Regions from separate parts of the Paenibacillus sp. FSL H7-0942 genome, predicted to be linked through region 2. Evidence: riboswitches for the same ligand, from Rfam matches in the RefSeq annotation. Region 2 holds a riboswitch; the other holds the start of a gene.
What was found. A riboswitch is a leader RNA that binds a small molecule or an ion and turns the genes downstream of it on or off. The one in region 2 is predicted to bind S-adenosylmethionine.
Positions count from the first base shown of each region.

Region 1: it holds a riboswitch for S-adenosylmethionine, as region 2 does, so the genes downstream of both, metA (homoserine O-succinyltransferase) here and MHI48_RS25225 (methionine ABC transporter ATP-binding protein) in region 2, are expected to answer to the same signal.

Region 1 is NZ_CP150279.1:2,004,622-2,007,915, reverse strand. It holds gene MHI48_RS09155 (PLP-dependent transferase) at 1-806, opposite strand, end outside; gene metA (homoserine O-succinyltransferase) at 831-1,748, opposite strand; SAM riboswitch class I at 1,985-2,108, opposite strand; gene corA (magnesium/cobalt transporter CorA) at 2,560-3,294, shown strand, end outside.
Region 2 is NZ_CP150279.1:5,731,058-5,734,351, reverse strand. It holds gene MHI48_RS25235 (heme A synthase) at 1-297, shown strand, start outside; gene MHI48_RS25230 (Cthe_2314 family HEPN domain-containing protein) at 461-1,177, shown strand; SAM riboswitch class I at 1,307-1,450, shown strand; gene MHI48_RS25225 (methionine ABC transporter ATP-binding protein) at 1,576-2,610, shown strand; gene MHI48_RS25220 (methionine ABC transporter permease) at 2,611-3,270, shown strand.

The DNA.
Region 1 (3,294 bases), 3.3 Mb from region 2:
AAGTATTTAGCAATAGTAAGTGCATTGTGCTCATGACGCTCCATGCGAAGAGCCAGCGTTTTCATACCTTTCATCAACTGGTAGGAGTCACTTGGAGATAATACCGCTCCAATGGAATTATGCAGGAACGCCATCTCAGCAGATAACGCCTCACCTTTGGTAATAATTAGTCCGGCGAGCACATCATTATGTCCGCCCAGATATTTGGTAGCGCTATGAATGATGATATCGGCACCCAGTTCAATCGGACGTTGGAAAAATGGAGTCAACAACGTGTTGTCAACAATGGTCAACAGGTTGTAACTTTTCGCCCAGGAAGCAACGGCTTCCACATCGGTGATCATCATCAGTGGGTTGGTTGGTGTCTCAATAAATACAGCTTTTGTATTCGGTTGACGAACCTTCTCCAGTGCTGCCAGGTCATTCGTGTCCACATAACTTGCAGTTACGCCGAAACGGGACAGAATACGTTCCAGCAGACGATAGGTTCCACCATACAGATCCAGCGATACAATCAGATGATCCCCTTGACCAAACATGGCGAAGATCGTTTGCAGCGCGGCCATTCCCGAGCTACAGGCAAACCCTGCATCACCGGACTCCAGCGCTGCGGCGGCTTCTTCCAATACTTTACGGGTTGGATTAGTCGTACGAATATAATCAAACCCCGTGCTTTGTCCAAGCTTCGGGTGGCGAAACGCAGTGGATTGATAGATCGGAAAGTTAATGGCGCCTGTTACCGGTTCATTAATGGACCCAATTTGTGCTAAGCGGCTTTCGATTTTCAACTTGTTGTTGTCTTCCATTGCTGCATCCTCCTGTAATCTCGATTAGATTTGCGGGCCAATATCGTAAGGTGTTTCTTGATACACATAGTAATTGAGCCAGTTAGAGAATAATAAGTTGGCATGAGCGCGCCAAGTAGCTGGTGGCACACGAGAAGGGTCGTCATTCGGATAATAATGCCTAGGCAATGCGATATCCAAACCTTTGGCTGCATCCCGGTCATACTCCCACTTTAATGAGAACGGGTCATACTCGGCATGTCCTGTGGCAAAAATCTGTTTGCCGTCTTTGGTAGCAACCAGGAAGATCCCCGCTTCCTCAGATTCAGCCAAAATCTCTAAATTCTCATTCTTTTCAATATCTTCGCGTCTCACTTCCGTATGACGGGAATGTGGAACGTTGAATACTTCATCGAATCCACGCAACAATGGAACATGTGGTTTATTGATGGTATGTGGGAAAACGCCAAAACACTTTTCATCAAGTGCAACCTTGGGTACGTCAAAATGATGGTATAAACCTGCCTGGGAAGCCCAACATATGTGGAGGGTTGAAGTCACATTGGTTTTAGTCCATTCGAAGATCTCCTGGATTTCATTCCAATAGTTCACGTCTTCGAAATCCATCTGTTCCACCGGGGCACCCGTAATAATCATTCCATCGAAACGGCGGTGCTCAATCTCATCGAAGGTTTTATAGAACAGATCCAAATACTCCTGAGACGTATTCTTCGACGTATGGGATTTGGGATGTACGAGAACGACATCCACCTGAATAGGCGTGTTTCCCACCAGACGAAGCAATTGTGTTTCGGTCGTTTCCTTTGTGGGCATCAGGTTTAATATAGCGATACGGAGTGGACGAATATCCTGCTGATATGCAGAAGTTTCATCCATGACGAAGATATTCTCTCCTTCAAGTACTTCTTTTGCTGGTAGAGTATCGGGTATTTTGATTGGCATAGTAAGTCTAACTCCTCCTTGTGCATAGATAGATGCAGCCACCCTTGGCTTGATGTCTTCACATCAATACAGTTATAGACTGCCTTGAGCTTGTAAAAACATTGAATTGCTCTTTCATCCAACGTTACAAACAACCTCAAGTTCCTTAGCGAAAATCACTGCTGAGAAGTCGGGGCATATGACAAAGACCTTCCTCGGATTTCGAGAAAGGTCATATGTAAAATAGATATGCGCCTCTCTCATCTCTCAGTTACAACAGTGCCACCTGACACTTAGTCGCTGCAAGAATTAGCACCGTGCGGTATACCGCCGGTTGCCGGGTTTCATCGGGCCAGTCCCTCCACCTACTCTTGATAAGATTTCGCTGTATTAGATTGTAATTAAATCTGGTTCACCGTCTACTTTATTACATTAATGCCCTCACGTCAAGTTGCAGTTCGATGTCTGCTTCCCAGATCGGAACCGTTCATCATCCGTTGTCATACACTGCCTCAGGGCGCGAAATAGACACATTTTTGCGCTTGAAAGCACCTTGTACCAGCGGTATACTAAACAAGGTGTTATAAACCCTTATGTGAGAGGTGACATATTAAATGGATGGCGACCCGAGGCCTGACTGGCAGCCGAATTCCGACAAACTGCATAAAGAATTAACATCAGCATGCCGGCAGCGGGACGTGACTTCCGTTTGATTATATAGTGAACGCAGCCCTGATCTCCAGGCTCCGCTGCCGACCGGCTGATTTGTTCTTTTTGCGCCCATAATGATAATATCCGCCAAGTTGGCGGGTGCAGAAGGAGTAGATTAACGATGAAAATCCGGTTGGTAAACAACGGTGTATTTATTCCGGTGGACGACATTCAGCAGGCGCTGACTCCACCAGCGGAAGGATTTTACTGGATTGATGCAGACATAGACGATTTGGCGGTACTTCAGCCGCTGTTCTTGATGCATGATCTGGCTGTGGAAGACTGTCTTAGTGACGAAGAACAACGTCCGAAGATTGAAATTTATGAGAACCATTATTTTATTGTGATTAATAGCATCCGTTTTGATGATGAAGAGATATTTCTACGTGCGGTCAACTTATTCCTCGGCAGACATTTCATTATTAGTGTTACCAAGCACAAGGTCAGCGAATTGCGCACACTGAAACCCATCCTGTGGGAACAGGAAATCAGTACACCGGATCGTCTGCTGTATTTGCTGGTTGACTTGATTGTTGATAATTATTTCACCGTAGGTGACCGAATTGAAGCACGGATCGAGAAGCTTGAGGAAGACATTCTGATGCACACCAAAAAGTCACATCTGAATGAAATTATCGGGCTACGCAGTGAGATTCTGTGGCTGAAAAAAGTCCTTGGACCTCAGAAAGAGGTCATTAACACCTTGAATAAAAAAGATCTGCGTCTCATCGATGATCAACTGCAAAAGTATTTCAGTGACATCTATGAGAATGCTGTAAAAATATCTGAAACCTTTGAGACTTATCGCGACCTGATGGGCAACTTGCGAGAAGCCTACCAATCCAGTATTGCGAAC
Region 2 (3,294 bases):
GCTTTTGCTCACCGTGCAGCAGCTGCGTCGCTCGTGATTGTTATCGCAATCCTGGGTCATTTCGCTTACCGTAATCATCCGGACAACAAGGAAATGCGTACTCTGGGTGTGGTATCCGTTGTTCTTATTCTGATGCAAGTAGTCATTGGTATTTTCATGATGGTGACAATGAACCGTCCGGAAGTATACATGTTCGTAGCTCTTGCTCATATGCTGGATATCGCCATATTGTTCGGAGTCTTAACGTATATGAGTTTCCTGGTGTACAAGCTACATCGCCCGGCTAATCGTTTTTAAATATGAAAGTCCACCATCCAGTGATGTACATCATTGGACAGGTGGACTTTGTTTGATGTCAGAGGGATCAGGGCAACCTATGGCAAGCAGCAATTACACGGAATGAATGATGTTTCGTTTACGGTGATGAATTCTTGTTGATTTGGAAAAGAGGAGGTTAGATATGCTGCGAACGTTGTTGGGGGAAAAGCCACGTATAAACGAAGGTAAATTGAAGGCAGCGATGGACGCAATGGCGCATACGCTTGAGCTATTTCAACGACAAATGCATGTGGACCATGATCCCACGCATGACTATCGGAAACTGTATGTGTGGACTCAGGGACTCATCTCCTCACTGGATGAACTGGAGCAAAGCTGTTTCGCTGCTGCTCATTTTCGCAAAAAGGTCGTTGCAGGTTCAACGGATGATATGACGGCGACTGAAAAAGCCGAGTATGCACGTTATGTGTATTTCTACAAAGATGGCTTTATCCGCTGCTTTGCCATTCTGGATAAAGTCGGCACAGTATTAAATGAAATATTCCAGCTGAATACTTCCAATACCAAAGCGCATTTTTCTTATTTTACTGTGTTAAGGCAGTTCGACTATGCAAGGGAGCATCATGATCTTGCATTGCAATTAATACAGATCAAGGACTCTTATCGTGAGCCGATGAGCAAGTTGCGCAAGCGACGTAATATGGAAATTCACTACATGAACTCAGAAATGCACGATGACCTGTGGCAGTTACACCAGACCTTGCAAGGTAAAGTGAAATTGGAGGATCTGAATCAGCATGTGCAGGAAATGCGTCAGGGCGTGGATATGGTCTGTGAAACGTTAACAGCCTCTTATAGTTATATCAATAAAATATGGAAAAGAAATAATTCCCTTTGACAAATCGGAATACTTGGAATATACTGAGTTTCAATCGAATGTTACACGGATATAACTGATATTTCGGAAGTTACGTTCACATTATAAAGCATAAACTACATGAACTTATAAAATCCTACAACAACATATTTCTTATCGAGAGCGGCGGAGGGACAGGCCCGATGAAGCCCGGCAACCGATTTGTAACGACATGATACATGTATCATTCGCGTTATAGATGTTAGGTGCTAATTCCTACAAAATGGTGCAAGACACGATTTTGGCAGATGAGAAGGTATATTCTTTCACGTGAAGAGCCCTCTTTGTATCTGCAAAGGGCTCTTTTTTTGTACTTAAGGGGAGTTTTCCTTTAGATCGGGTAAAGATACATGTAGGTGGTTGGAAAGGGGCAAGTGCGATTGATTGAATTAAAAGGTTTAACGAAAACGTACGGCAAAGGGGCAAAATCTACAACAGCGTTATCCGAGCTGAATTTGAGCATCCAAAAGGGTGAAATCTACGGTGTGATTGGCCATTCCGGAGCGGGCAAAAGCACATTGATTCGCTGCATTAATTTGCTGGAACGGCCTACGGAGGGTGAGGTATGGGTCGACGGAATCAACCTGACTGAACTGAGCAAAACCGAATTGCAGCAACAGAGACGTAAGATCGGGATGATTTTTCAACACTTTAATCTGTTATCTTCGGCAACGGTATATGACAATGTAGCTTTTCCACTAAAGCTTGTGAATACACCCAAGGATGCCATTGATCGCAAAGTGAAGGAAATGCTTGCACTGGTTGGTCTGGAGCACCACAGCAGCAAATATCCGGCTCAATTATCGGGTGGCCAGAAACAACGTGTAGGGATTGCGAGAGCACTTGCAAGTGATCCAAATGTACTTCTCTGTGATGAGGCTACTTCGGCACTTGATCCGCAGACGACAAATTCAATCCTGAAGTTATTACTCGACATTAATGAAAAGTACAACCTAACGATTGTGCTGATCACACATGAGATGCATGTCATTCAGAACATCTGTGACAAGGTGGCTGTCATTCATCAAGGTGGCATTGTGGAACAAGGACCTGTAACAGACGTGTTCCTGAAGCCGCAGCATGCGATCACGCGGGACTTCATGATGCGTGACCATGAAGCTGGGCTTGCTCTGGAAGAGACCGCTCTGGCAAATGCAGGCGTTGAATTGCAGGCAGGTGCTGCTTCCAAACTTGTGAAGATATCCTTTCTGGGTAACAAAACGTATGAAGCGATTTTGTCTAGAACGGTACGTAAGACAGGCGTGGATTTTGCCATCCTGCAAGGTACAATCTCTACGATCAAACAGGTTCCTTATGGGCAGCTGACCGTTCGGTTCGAGGGTGATTCAAAAATGATTGATCGGACGATATCAGAATTAACCGCTGAGGGACTTGATGTGGAGGTGCTTCGTTAGATGGATTTTTCAACAGTTCGCTGGGAAGAGGTTGGTAAAGCCTCCATTGAGACACTGCAAATTTTGGGTGTATCAGGCTTGTTTACCGTTATCTTAGGTTTACCGCTCGGAGTACTGCTGTTCATGACAGCCCGATCTGCTTCGATTAAGTCACGGGCAGTGTACACTATACTATCCCTGATTGTGAATATTTTGCGCTCAGTCCCATTTATCATATTGATTGTTGCTCTTATTCCATTCACTCGTATACTCGTCGGTACAGCTACGGGGGTGCTCGGCGTTATACCTCCTTTGGTGATTTCAGCAGCTCCTTATTTTGCTCGTTTGGTGGAGACGACGTTGCGAGAAGTTGATCGTGGTGTCATTGAAGCGGCACAGTCGATGGGTGCATCGACCGGACAGATTGTAAGACGGGTGTTACTGCCTGAGGCACTGCCTGGACTGCTTGCTGGTATAACGATCACCATTGTTACGCTCGTCTCCTATACGGCGATGGCGGGCATGGTTGGCGGTGGAGGTCTGGGAACACTGGCAATCAACTATGGATACTTCCGTTATCAAAATGAAATTATGATCATATCCGTAGTGTCGATGATCATTCTAGTGCAAATTCTCCAGATGGCTGGAGATCGCTTGGTTACATTTTTCACCAGGAAATAACACATAGATAACATGATGGATATG